Regions from separate parts of the Synechococcus sp. MU1625 genome, predicted to be linked through region 1. Evidence: predicted binding sites of a transcription regulator. Region 1 holds the regulator's gene; each other region holds the start of a gene.
The links. The regulator NtcA, encoded in region 1, controls nitrogen genes in cyanobacteria. The targets are predictions, from matches to a motif close to GTANCNNNNGNTAC.
Positions count from the first base shown of each region.

Region 2: FZX13_RS03705 (DUF4278 domain-containing protein) is a predicted target of NtcA. The motif match lies at 3,028-3,041, and genes of this name have one in related genera.
Region 3: FZX13_RS06730 (circularly permuted type 2 ATP-grasp protein) is a predicted target of NtcA. The motif match lies at 2,085-2,098, and genes of this name have one in related genera.

Region 1 is NZ_VTLA01000003.1:169,445-173,844, reverse strand. Features, by position in the region: gene dcd (dCTP deaminase) at 1-254, opposite strand, end outside; gene FZX13_RS08025 (cob(I)yrinic acid a,c-diamide adenosyltransferase) at 254-853, opposite strand; gene rph (ribonuclease PH) at 998-1,741, shown strand; gene ntcA (global nitrogen regulator NtcA) at 1,800-2,516, shown strand; gene FZX13_RS08010 (DUF3084 domain-containing protein) at 2,544-3,695, shown strand; gene FZX13_RS08005 (resolvase) at 3,692-4,132, shown strand; gene FZX13_RS08000 (DUF3146 family protein) at 4,116-4,373, opposite strand; gene pth (aminoacyl-tRNA hydrolase) at 4,373-4,400, opposite strand, start outside.
Region 2 is NZ_VTLA01000001.1:639,640-644,039, forward strand. Features, by position in the region: gene nth (endonuclease III) at 1-153, shown strand, start outside; gene FZX13_RS03670 (2Fe-2S iron-sulfur cluster-binding protein) at 154-438, opposite strand; gene FZX13_RS03675 (DUF3104 domain-containing protein) at 589-849, shown strand; gene FZX13_RS03680 (hypothetical protein) at 927-1,187, shown strand; gene FZX13_RS12895 (hypothetical protein) at 1,278-1,406, shown strand; gene FZX13_RS03685 (hypothetical protein) at 1,409-1,609, shown strand; gene FZX13_RS03690 (DUF1651 domain-containing protein) at 1,873-2,106, shown strand; gene FZX13_RS03695 (hypothetical protein) at 2,434-2,736, shown strand; gene FZX13_RS03700 (hypothetical protein) at 2,791-2,937, shown strand; gene FZX13_RS03705 (DUF4278 domain-containing protein) at 3,120-3,287, shown strand; gene FZX13_RS03710 (hypothetical protein) at 3,945-4,313, opposite strand; gene FZX13_RS03715 (uridine kinase) at 4,306-4,400, opposite strand, start outside.
Region 3 is NZ_VTLA01000002.1:160,472-164,871, forward strand. Features, by position in the region: gene FZX13_RS06725 (alpha-E domain-containing protein) at 1-504, opposite strand, end outside; gene FZX13_RS06730 (circularly permuted type 2 ATP-grasp protein) at 498-1,973, opposite strand; gene FZX13_RS06735 (sodium:solute symporter family protein) at 2,289-3,719, shown strand; gene FZX13_RS12910 (hypothetical protein) at 3,737-3,865, shown strand; gene FZX13_RS06740 (aspartate carbamoyltransferase) at 4,027-4,400, shown strand, end outside.

The DNA of each region.
Region 1 (4,400 bases):
TCTTCATGGAGAGGAGTGGGCTCGAGATTGGCCGGATTGAACCGCTTGGGATTCATCACCGTGCCGGGAACGTGCCGGAAGATCAAAAATTCCTGAGGAGATAGGCGTAGGTCGTAGCCGTAGGAGGAGCAACCAAAGCTCAGCACCGGACGCAGCTTCTGCTCCGGATCTAGATGACGGACGAGGCCGCTCTGAAATGGCTCGATCATTCCCTGCCCAGCCTGTTCAGTGATCCAGCGATCGCACTTGAGCATCAGAAACCTCGGCGCAACTCCGTGACTTGATCTGCCATCTCCACCACGCCGGCGGGGATCGCAGGTCCTGTGATGATCACATCCATCGAGGCGGGCCGCTGCTCGAGAGCTGAAATCACGTCCGATTCATTGAGGTAACCGAAGGCCACAGCCAGGCCGATTTCATCCAGGACCAACTGGTCGAGATCCCCCTGAATCAAATGCTGACGGCAGATGGACCAAACGGCAGCAACCGCCTCCGCACCGCCGGGGTGATTCGGAGAGGAGAGGCAGAGAGGCACCTCAGGACGCAGCCAAACCAGGCCTCCACAAAGTTGGACGCGACCTGCGGGCCCCTGCTGCACGCCCCCTTTGAGGAACTGACTGATCAGAACACGACTGCCCAGGCCAGCGGAACGCATCGCCTGACTGAGAACACTGGCGAAACTGCCGCGATAGGGCGCTGTGTGAACCTGGAGCTGCCCTTCGGGCGCCACCAGATATAGGGGTGGAGGATCTGCAACAGGTGGGAGGGGCCTGAGTCCTGCCCGCTGCAAAGCCTGCTGATCCCGATCCAGAGAGTTCTGGAACGCTTGTGGGTCGGCAAGGCTTGTGGTCATCACGGCAACATCCGTCCGGGCAATCCCGGCAAGACCTTGAATGTAGCGGCGAGATGACATTCCACAAGTCCATTGACACCACCCATGGTGTTTGGACGGGCGAGAACCAACCGCCTGCGAGGCTTGAAGAACTGCACACCACCGATGAGCCAAACCGCTGGAAGCCGCACCGATGGCCGTCGCCCTGAGCAATTACGGCCGTTCTCGGTGACCTGGAATCCCATGGGTTTTGCCTTGAGCTCCCTTGTGGTTCACACCGGCCGAACCGCTGTTCTGTGCAGCGTCTGCCTGGAGGACAAGGTTCCCCGCTGGCGGAAGGGGGAAGGGTTGGGATGGGTCAGCGCCGAATACCGGCTGCTGCCGGGATCCACGCCGCAGAGGCAATCACGGGAGCTCATGAAATTGTCGGGCCGCACGCAGGAGATTCAACGCTTGATCGGCCGAAGCCTTCGCGCTGTGATCGACATGAAGCGTCTGGGCGAGCGCACCTTGCTGATCGACTGCGATGTGATCCAGGCCGACGCCGGAACACGGACTGCATCCATCACGGGAGCTTGGCTCGGCCTTGAGCAAGCCTGCCTTTCACTCGTGGAAAAGGGGATTCTGGAGCAATCGCCACTGATCGACCAGGTAGCGGCCGTGTCCGTCGGCCTGGTGGGTGGCCAGGCCTTGCTGGATCTGGACTACAGCGAAGACAGCAGAGCTGAGGTGGACCTGAATGTTGTGCAGGCTGGCGATGGTCGCCTGTTGGAGATCCAGGGAACTGCGGAGGGAGCGCCCTTCAGCCGCAGCCAGCTCAATGAATTACTGGATCTGGCTGAGCCTGGATTGACATCCCTAATGCAGGCGCAACGCCAAGCGATGAACGAGCACAGCAGAGTTACGTAATAACCGCTACACGGCGGCCACCGTTGGCTCCGTAGCTTCGCCTCACCAGGGGGTTGTCATGACCAGTAGCCGAGGTTTCAGCCGATACGCCCCGCAGATGGTGGCTCCAACCCCCAGCACAGAACCGGCCAACCGCTCCCTCCTGGAAATCATCCGGGATCTGGACGGCGCCAGCAGTGAACTGGTGGACCGCAACAAGACCATCTTTTTCCCTGGAGATCCTGCTGAACGGGTCTATCTGATCCGCCGCGGAGCGGTCCGTCTCTCCCGCGTCTACGAGTCAGGGGAAGAGATCACAGTGGCCTTGCTCCGCGAGAACAGCCTCTTTGGGGTGCTTTCGTTGCTGACCGGTCAACGGTCTGATCGCTTCTACCACGCCGTAGCCTTCACCAGAGTCGAGATGGTGACGGCGCCTGCGACATCCGTGAAGGCGGCGATCGAAGCGGATACCAGCGTTGGCCTGCGCTTGCTGCAGGGCCTTTCCAGTCGGATTCTTCAGACCGAAACGATGATCGAAACGCTGACCCACAGGGACATGTCATCCCGACTGGTGAGCTTTCTGTTGGTGCTGTGCAGGGATTTCGGCGTCGCGGATGAACTGGGAATCACCATCGACCTGCGCCTGTCCCATCAGGCCATCGCCGAAGCGATTGGCTCAACGCGCGTGACAATCACGCGTCTGCTGGGAGACTTGCGTCAATCCGGTCTGGTTCAGATTGACCGCAAAAAAATCACCGTTCTGGATCCAATCGCTCTGGCCAAACGATTCAGCTAGGCAGCACGTCAACCCACAGGTGCGGCCATGAGTGGCTGGGCACTGATCCTGGTTCTGCTGGTGCTCGGGGGCGTTCTGTCGACCCTGGGTGACCGGCTGGGAAGTCGTGTCGGCAAGGCCCGCCTGAGTCTGTTCAAGATGCGCCCGCGACGGACCGCCGTTCTGATCACGGTGCTAACCGGCAGCCTGATCAGCGCACTGTCGCTCGGCCTGCTGCTGCTGGTGAGCCGCCAGCTGCGGGTGGGCCTGTTTGAACTGGATGCTCTGCAAGACCGGCTCCAGGACAGCCGGCGGCAGCTCGATGCAGCCGAACGGGAACGGGAAGAGACCCGAACAGAAGCCAACCGGATCGCTGCTGAACTCAAGCAGTCACAGCAACGGGCTGACACCCTGCGCCGTGAACTGGCTCCCCTGCAGAACGAACGCGCCCAACTCGAAGCAGAACGTGAGCGTCTGAGCCGGGACATCGCCTCCCGCGATGCCGACATCCAGCGCACGGAGGCCGAATTGAAAAGCGTGCGGAGCCGAATCCGAGCTGGCGAGCAGGAACTCAAGGAACTCGAATTCAACCTGGTCGCCCTGAGGCGTGGATCGGTGGTGATCAGTAGCGGACAGACCTTGGCGAGAGCAACGGTTCGTCTCGATGCTCCTGATCAAGCGAAACAGGCTGTCGACAGGCTGCTTCAAGAGGCCAATGCCAACGCCTACGGCAAGGTGAGGCCGGGTGAAGCACCCGAACGACAGTTGATCCGCGTTCCCCGCAGCGACGTGGAACGCTTGCAGAACATCATCCGCAAGCCGGACACCTGGGTGATCTCGCTGCGCTCCGCCACCAATGTGCTGCGTGGTGAAACGGCGGTGTACGCCTTCCCCGAAGTGCGTCCCAACCGCCCGGTGGCGCAAAGCGGTGACGTGCTAGCGACCACCACACTGCGAACGGATGAACGCACACCGGAGGGCATTCGAACGCGGCTGAACCTTCTCTTGGCCTCCGCCTATGCCGAGGTGCAACGGCGAGGATCCCTGACGGAAGGACTGCAATTCGATGGATCAGCACTCTCCCAACTGGCCCAGGCATTGATGGAGGGACCCAGCAAAAGCGTGGTCTTGAAGGTGATTGCCGCAGGGATCAGCTACAGCTCCGATGCTGTGGTCGTCACGGTTGAGGCATCCCCATGAAGCGGGTGGCCGTGCTCGATCCAGGCCGCTGCAAATGTGGCCTTGTGCTGGCCGATCTTCAGCATGGTCTTGTTAGCGAGGGCCATGTTCTGACCCCAGAGGCCGTGGAACCCTGGCTCGAGCAGTGGAATCAAGACCAAGCTCTAGATCGCATCCTGATTGGCGACGGAACAGGAAGCCAAGCGTGGATCAAGCGGCTGGAAGGCCTGGGCAGCCTCACCGTGATTCCGGAGCAGGGGACCACCCTGCGGGCAAGACAGCGTTACTGGACGCTGTGGCCGGCTCGGGGTTGGCGCCGAGTTCTACCGAAAGGGCTGCGCATTCCACCGGTGGACCTGGATGCTGTTGCCGCCTTAGTCATGCTGGAAGAGCACCTGGGGTGCCACCTGCAATGGCCAGAGCCTGCACCCACTTTCGTGCTCAAAACCTGGCCCTGACCATGAAGGTGTAGTCACCTCCTGGTTCGAGCTTGTAATCAGAACGCACCAGGAACCGCCGCAAGGCATCCTCGATCAGGGCACGTCCTAAGGACGGCTCCACCATCAGCTCGCCGCGGTCAAAAGCCCAGGAAAACTGCCACTCAAAGCCTCCGGCAGAGACCTCACCCTCAACACATTTCGCCTGAAAACATTGGCGAAGCACCCGTAGATGGGCTGTTGTCGCCGGAAGAGCCGGCATCAGTCTTCGGACTCCAGGTCGTAGCGA
Region 2 (4,400 bases), on a different contig from region 1:
TTTCCGAAGGAGCACTGGAACCGCTTACACCTTCAGATCATCTTCTGGGGACGGGAGTTCTGTACAGCACGGGGCTGCGACGGAACTGTCTGCTCGATGTGCCGTGAGCTCTATCCGAAGCGGCGCCGTCCAGTAATCACCCGCAAACCCTGATCAAGACAGATGCTCTTCGGCGTTGGCCTTGATCACACAATCAGCGGTGGGATAGCTCACGCAAAGCAAAGCAAAGCCCTGGCCGATCTGTTCATCATCCAGAAAACTCTGATCGGTCTGATCAACCGAGCCACTCACCAGGCGACCGGCACATGTTGAACAGGCTCCGGCACGGCAGGAATAGGGCAGATCGACACCAGCTTCTTCTGCCGCATCGAGGATGTAGACGTCATCAGGGCACGAAAAGCTGGTGCCACCCTCGATGCTGATGTTGTAAGAGGCCATGACTCTGAAGGTCCTGATTGCTTGATAGCTGGATCAGACGATCCGTGCCAAAAGACAGCGGCTCCGCTCAACTCGAGATGCTCCACGACGTGTTGCATCAACCCAGAGACCAGCACTATCGTGATAGTACAAATAAACTAATCAAGACCAATGCCTGCTGAGGGCTCAACTTCTCCGACGCGCCACAGCTCCGCAGCCCAGGAGCCAATCTTTTTATCCGTCAGAGCAGGAATGACCGTGATCTGCGGCAGCACCGACTCCGACGACTGGTGGATGGCCGACGTGATTCACGTCGACGGCGGCGCTAGGGATCCAAGGATTCCGACCTTGTTCCAGGTGGCTGACGTGGATTCAGGGGCGATCCGCTGGGTCTGCGCCGACCTGGTCACCCACATCGTTCCCGACAGCTGAGTAAAGCCGAGAGCCTCAACCGGATCGAGCCCGTCACGCGAATTCGCCTAGGGTCTCACACCAGTCTCAGGAACCTCATGCTGAAAGCCTTGTTCTCACTGGTTTTTGCGGCTGTGATGTGGGTGCAGGTGCCGCAATGGCAACCAGATTGGTCCCAATGCTCTGTCGACACCCCGGACGTGGATTGTCACTGGTACATCACGGCGCCAGACAACACCTTCGGAGAAGGGTTTAGCTGGGAGAACGCAGCTTGGTTCAGTGCCGAAGGCTTGCGGGATGTCGGGGAACTGGACGGCACGATGATGGCCATCCACAAGCAAGCAACTTCGAAAAGTTAGGCCGCATAGGCCCAGAGCAGGGAGCACAAACACTCATTCATACTCCGTTACAAAACTCCTAAGATCGTTACATAAGCCACCTGAGCTCCTGTGACCGATTACACGTCCGCCATCGCCGCAGTTGTTGTCGTAACAGCAGTCCTCTCGGCAGCTGTCGTTTACGTCCTGGCCCAGCCAACAGACCTACCAGTCATCAAAAAGTCCCAGTCCCGGATCTGACGATGTCCATCGATGCCCGGTGCAAGGAACAGCAACAAACGGCCGATCGGATGTTTATGGACTTCAAATACACCGCACCTGGCTCTAAAGAGCAGTTGCGTGCTCTAACCACCCTGAGCTTCCTCGTCGGGATGTGGGCTGATTTCCTATCGGCTGAAGAAAAAAGAATGGCCAGCGCACTGGCCCTGGAAACAAACCAATGAATAACGGTCTACCTGCTTGAACTGAAGGCTGAAAAAAGAGGGGAGATTTGGGGAGTGGAACTCGCGATCGTTCCACTTCCCTCAGCGCATCGCGATCACCAACAGCGCTTCATCAAAGGTGTTGTTCTATGCATCACCGATGTGGCGGACTGAGGAGCCAGCCCCCATTTTGAACGCTCCTTGTGACAGTGGAACACTTGACAACCACTTCTCGTCGCGATTAGTACTGACGTACTAGCAAAACGGTGATAGGAGAAGGCTGGTTGATCGACAGCGACGGTTACTGGATCTGGCGCTTCCACCGTGATCAGAAGGCATGGATTAACGAGCCAAAGGTTTTCATCGACAGAGGTCGACGGATGCCGGAGGGCCCACCGCTGCTGAAGGAGCGCCGCCACCTTCGGAAGGCAGAGGCAGAACAGCTCTGGGCGTCATTGCAGACCCAGGGATGGAAACGTCTCGCATCGCCGGCCTGGGGCGACGCGTTTGAGCTCTGATTCGATCTCATCAAATCAGAGCGACAACCACACCCCACATGCACCAAAGGGAAGTCCCAGGCCCTCTCCTCCAAAACGCAACAGCCTCGAAGTAGATATCACCTAGATCCACTTGTGGCCAACCTTGAGGGTGTCCATTAGCGATCCCACTACACGCTTCCAGTTGGCATCGTTGCTTTGTGAGGAAAAACGCCTCACGGGGTGGAAACAAGGTCACACTCCCGAGAAGCGTTTCGAAACCCCTGCCTTCGGCGGGGGTTTCTTTTTGGCACGCTGAGCAGTTACCTCAAGCGTTTCGCCACTTCTGATCCCTGACAAAATTTGCGCATGGATCCGACCTCGCCGGAAAAGGAAATCAACCGCATCGAGAGGGAACTTGATGCGACCAACCCTCCAGGAGGACATCCCCCTGCGAAACCGGGCAAAAGAAGTGGTGGCCCACCTGGGAAGCCGGGCATTAATTCACTGGATGCAGTTCTGGTCACCGCTCTGTTGCTGTTCGTCGTCTCAGCAGCATTGGTGCTTGCGGGCCGAATCAGCCCAAAAGAAAGAATGCAACTAACGGCTGGTTCCATTGGTGCAGCCGTTGGCCTGTTGACTGGATATGGCATCGGCCGACTCAGGCCTTAAAGCGATAAGGGCAACAGGGTGGATAGGGTTCGCGGGCTCTAAGCCACACCCCAGATGAAGCGCTCCCCGAACCTTGCTTTTATCGGTGGCACCATCGTTATCGCCGTGATGGTCATGGCGGCTTTTGCCAACGTCGCCAATGCTGACGGTTGCTCAAGAGACAAGTCTGCAGAGCCCACGCGAGGGCAGATTCACAAATAAGGCCTCCTGACGCTGGAACCCCTGCCTATGGCGGGGGTTTCTTTTTGCCAGCAGGTCTTGACAGCCGCCAAGGAGACACCAATAATTTCTGTAGCAACAGCTACAAACGTTCACCCCACTCCTGTGGGGCGCAGACACTCCAAGCCACGGAACGGGGACTTGGATTTCTTCGAGGAACATCCATGACTGCACTTCTCTATCGAGGTCACACCTACGCAGGAGAGGCATCTGCTCCCAAGGCCTGCGTGGAACTCACCTACCGCCGCGAGCACTACAACACTTGCCGGCAGGAAATCGTCCACGACAACCACCCCACTCTCACCTACCGAGGCGTTTCTTACACCAAGTAGTTCGAAATCTCTGAGACCTTGCCCCTGCCTTTGGCAGGGGTTTCTTTTTGCAATTTTGGATGGCCGACGGTGATGCACCACCGGAGCGATTCGACCACAAAAATAGATTGATCAGCCGACCCGCGTCTTCCTAGACACAACCATATTTCTTAAGAGAGGAACGGACTTGACCCCAGACGAAGTCGAGGTCAAATCACAGAACTCGTCGGACATCGCTCTACCCGACTTTCAGGCCCGCTTCGCGACCTGACTCGACGATGATGGGGCGAAAGTTCCGAGTCTGTAGTGCCGTGGCGAGCACTATTCAGATATCAACAAATTCCCTGCGACTTCTATAGTTTCTGGTATGGAAAGTGAAGTCACACGTTCGGAGAGCTGAAGAGACCGGAAGCAAAACCGACTTCTAACAAACACCACTGTGTGGAATCAAAGAAACGATCCCGAAGCCACTCCGCATATTTACGGTGTTTGAACATTGCATGGCTTGTATGTGCTGAACGAGTTTCTCAGCATGTATTGCATTGAACGCCAAGACAATGACTGTCAATGGAGGCGTGAAATTTGCTTTAAGACTGAGTTCAAGGCTTTTGTCAACGCTCGCACCAAGTCAATGGCGACATTGGGGACATATCGCGTGGTCCATGCGAGTTGGGCCAATCAGGTGGTCGCCGAAGTGAATGGAATGGATTTGGTCAAAAAGAAAGAAAACCCAGAGTGACCACTCTGCAAATCCCCCCTTAAGCCAAAACCACTTAATGCTCCACGGCGATGGGGTTTGGTCAGATTCGAGTGAATCTTTTGCTTCTGCTCAGAGATGCAGGTTGCCGGCCCATAAGGAACAGTGAAATTGCACTTCAGGCCCGAACCATCCTCCCTAAACACCGGGGCTGCGCAGAGCATGAGATGAACAGAGAGGGGGCCGCCGCCCTTCACCTGCATCAGGCAACTTCCAAAAAGAAGTTGATTGAAGCTGACCCTGCAGATCAGGTGCTCTCTCAGGTTGATGGGTGAAGCACGATCATTCAATTCTCTCCAGAACATCCTCCAAACCCTTGTTCATACCTTGAATAATGACGTCGGCACGGCGCTTCAAGGGATAGATGAAGCGCCGCT
Region 3 (4,400 bases), on a different contig from region 1:
GTCAGCGCGTTCGATCAGACGTCCCAGCTGGCTGAACAGCCAGCTCAGATCGCGGCTCAGTGTGGTGTCGGTGATCCCGTACACAAGCTGGCAGCCGCGGCGGATGATCTGCAGTTGCTCCTGCACGGGTTCCCGCCAGATGTCTTCGTCGTCTTGCAGGCTCCAGTGCAGATCATTGATCTGCTCCCACATTTCCGTGGTGATCACATCCCTGATCTGCCTTGCATTTTCCCGAGCCATCGCAATGCAGCTCACGATGCTGTTGGGATTGCTGCGGTCCAGCAGTAGGAAGCGCACCACTTGTTTGGGAGTGGCATCGGGATAGGCCACGTCGAAGCTGTTCCGATCCCCTGTCACCTCCACCAACGGCAACCATGGTTCTGCGCTCCCCGGAGGACAGTCCAGAGCCATCGCTTCACTTACTTCCAGAAAACGCGAGATGTTTTCGGCGCGTTCCAGATAACGGTTGATCCAGTAGAGCGAATCGGCAACGCGACTCAACACGGCACAGCCTCCTTTGGCTGCGGTGCCGACATCCGTTGGTCGTCGACGATCCAGGTGTCCTTACAGCCGCCCCCTTGGGATGAATTCACCACCAGTGAGCCCCGCTTGAGGGCCACCCGCGTCAGCCCCCCTGGGCTCACCCAGCTGTTTGAGCCGCGCAGCACATAGGGGCGCAGATCCACGTGGCAGGGATACAGCTCACCGTCACTGAGGGATGGCACGGTGGAGAGCTGCAGTGTGGGCTGCGCGATGAAGTTGCGGGGATTCGCACGGATCTTGGTGTCGAAGTCAGCCAGTTCCGATCGGCTGGCCTGGGGGCCGATCAGCATTCCGTAGCCCCCGGCTTCCGCCACCGATTTCACCACCAGTTGCTCGAGGTGGTCGAGCACATAGCGCTGATCGTCGGGCCGGGCACAGAGATAGGTGGGAACGTTCTCGATGATCGGCTCCTCATCGAGGTAGTAGCGGATCATTGCCGGCACATGGGCGTAGATCAGCTTGTCGTCGGCGACGCCGGTGCCGGGGGCATTGGCGATGGCGACCCGTCCTTGCCTAAGCACGTCGATCAGGCCCGGCACCCCCAGCATCGAGTCCTGCCGGAACACGGTGGGATCGAGAAAATCGTCGTCGATACGGCGGTAGATCACATCCACGGGCTTGAGCCCGTTGGTGCTGCGCATCCACACCCGGCCGTCTTCGCAGACCAGGTCCCGTCCCTCAACCAGTGCAATGCCCATCTGCTGGGCCAGATAGCTGTGCTCGAAATAGGCGCTGTTGAACACCCCGGGCGTCAGGATTGCCACGCGAGGGCTTTCACTCCAGGGCGCCAGGTCCTGAAGGGTGCGCAGCAGATGGGAGGGATAGGCGTCGATCGGTTGAACGGCACGGCCCTCGAACAGGCCAGGGAACAACCGTTTCATCACCCGACGATTCTCGAGGAAGTAGGCCACCCCTGACGGGCAGCGCAGGTTGTCTTCCAGGACACGCCAGGTGCCATTGCCGTCGCGGATCAGGTCGAGTCCGGAGATGTGGCACCAGCGGTTGAGGGGCAGGCTGATGCCCTGCATCTGAGGTCGCCAGCCGGAGGAACTTTCCACGTCTTCCCGCGGGATCACACCGTCGTTGAGGATCTGCTGCGGGCCGTAGATGTCGGCGAGGAAGCAGTCGATGGCTTCCAGGCGTTGCAGCAGTCCCCGCTCCAGGTTGATCCAGTCGCTGCGGCCGATCAGTCGGGGCAAGGGATCGAAAGGAAGAATCCGTTCACTGCCCTTGAGGCCGGAATCGTTCAGGCGGAACGTGGCACCGAGGCGACGCAGCAGCTGGCTGGCGGAGGCATGACTGCGGTTGAGCTCGGGCAATCCCATCTGCCCCAGCGATGCAAGCAGGGTGGCCAGATCGTCGCGAGGCCTCGCCGTGTCACTACAGAAATATTCGTCGAAGCCGACCGTGGGTTTGTAGTCGGTGAACATTCCGATGGTCTGGGCACATTTCATCCAAGGCGTCGCCCCAACCCCCTCGGGTTGTAGTTGCTACACATTCCGCAATTTCAGGTGACAGGGCGCTGATCGCTTGATGTTTGCGTATCCGAAGGCACCTGAATCGAGGGCGAAGGGCCAGGCGGGGAAGACTCTTTTGCTTATCTGTTTCTGGAGTTCAAAGGGTCTTCGCTTTGGATGAATTGCTCTGGGCGCGACTGATCTTTGCCCTCGGTGCCGTTGTTACTGCGGCGACGGTGGTGATGATTCTGCGCGGACATCTTTATTGGAACCGCAGGGGGTCGACGGATGTCCGTTGACTCGGTTCCCTTCCTCCAGCCCGGGATCGCCTGGGCGCTGGTGGTGTTGTTCTCCGTTCTCTGGGTTGCCCTCGGGATTGCTTGGGGTCGGCGCGGTCAAGGCAATGCCGATGACTACATGCTGGCGGGGCGCAACATCGGGCTGGCCCTGAGCACCGCCACGTTGATGGCCTCCTGGGTCACCGGCAACACCACGTTGCTTGCCCCTGAATTCGGCTACAAGACCGGGCTTTGGGGCATGTTCAGCTATGCCCTGGCAGGGCTTGGACTGATCCTGTTTGCTCCCCTGGCTTCTCGGATCAAGCAGCTGATGCCCAACGGACGCACCAGCGGCGATTTCATTCGGTTGCGTTACGGGCGCCTGGCGTGGTGGGTGTTCATGGTGATCACCGCTATTTACACCCTGGGTTTTTTGATGACCCAGGCGATGGGTGCCGGACTGCTGCTGCAGGCCCTTTCAGGCTTCGATTACCACGTGGGGATGGTGGTGGTGATTGGTGTCGCCACGCTCTACACCCTGTTCGGTGGGATGCGGGCCGTGATCGGCACCGATTTCATCCAGTCGCTCTTGATCATGGTGCTGTTGGCGGTGGTGGCGGTGCTCGCTTTCCGGCAATTCCCGATGCCCGAGGTGCATGCCTCGTTGCTTGCCCGGCATCCCGATCGGCTCGATCTGCTGTTGCCTGCTGGTTTGTTGATCGCGTGGAATTCCGCCCTCTTCTCGATGGGCGAGGTGTTTCACAACAACATCTGGTGGTCTCGGGTCTTCGCTAGCCGTCGCTCGGTGGTGATGACCTCCTTTGTGTTGGGGGGGGTCGCCTGGATGAGCGTGCCGATGGTGACGGGCTCCATCGGGCTGGTGGCCTTGGCGCGTGAGTTGCCTCTCGAGCAGGTGAACATGGTGTTCCCAGTGATGGCAGCTGATCTGCTCGGCGCCGGCGGCGCTGCTCTGGTGTTTGTGGTGGTGTTTGCGTCGCTCACCTCCACCCTGGATTCGCTGTTGGCATCCACCGCCGATCTTCTGGCGGAGGATGTGTACTTCCGCCTGTTGCGGCCCCAAGCCAGTGACCTGCAGCTCAAGCAGGCTGCGCGGCTGATGGTGGTGGGGTTGGCGGTCGTCACGTTGGCGCTGTCCTGGCCGCGGCTTGATTCTTTGGCGTCGGTGCTGTTCTTCACCGGTGCCCTGGTGGCCTCCACGGTCTGGCCAGTGGCCTGCGGCCTGTACTGGCGCACGGCCAATCGCACGGCTGCCATTGCGGCCATGCTCGCCGGCAGCGTTGTTGGCCTGCTCGCTTATGTGCTGATAGCGCCTTACTGCGCCGCTGTGTTTTCGGCGGCCGTATCAGCAGTCGTGATGCTGATCGGCAGTCGCACGTGGCCGGAACGGTTTGACTTCACTTTGTTGCAGGAGGAGGGATGATCCAAAGTCTTTTTTTGATGGCCAGCCTTGTTGGACTCTCCGGCTTTCAGTTTCTGCTGGTGGCCAGTCAGCTTGCCTTGGTGCTGTCTGTGTTCGTGTTGCTACTGATTTGGTGGGTTGAGTGGCGGAACGGTCGTGTGTGGTGACGGCTGCAGGTATTAGTAACCAGCTGAACATTTTTTCCGGATCTTTGCTTAAGAAGCTGTTTCTTCGTGGACGAAGGGGTGTTGTCGTTGTTACCGGTAAAAGATGTAGTTCTTGGCCTTAGCACTCGGTTTGGCAAACAGAGTGTTGATCCGATTTAGCTATGGCACAGGCAAATTCAGCAGTAGTTGAAGCGTCTTCGGTACAGATTCGGTTTCAGCCGATGGGTCCCGATGTCTATGGCCAGAACCAACCCCAGGAGCTGCTGGCTGCGATTGCCGAGGACGGAGAACCGTTGCTGGATCTGGTGAATCAGCATGTGGTGTCGATCCAACCGTTTCGACCCGAGGCCTTGTTGCAGGTGTTTCGGCTGGCGGCGAAATTCGAGAGCAATCCAGATCGGTATTGCCGTCACAACACGCCCCTGACCGGCAAGATTCTGATTAACGCGTTTTACGAGCCGAGCACGCGCACCCGTCTCTCTTTTGACAGTGCCTGGCATCGTCTTGGTGGCAGCTCGATCAACATCACCGACAG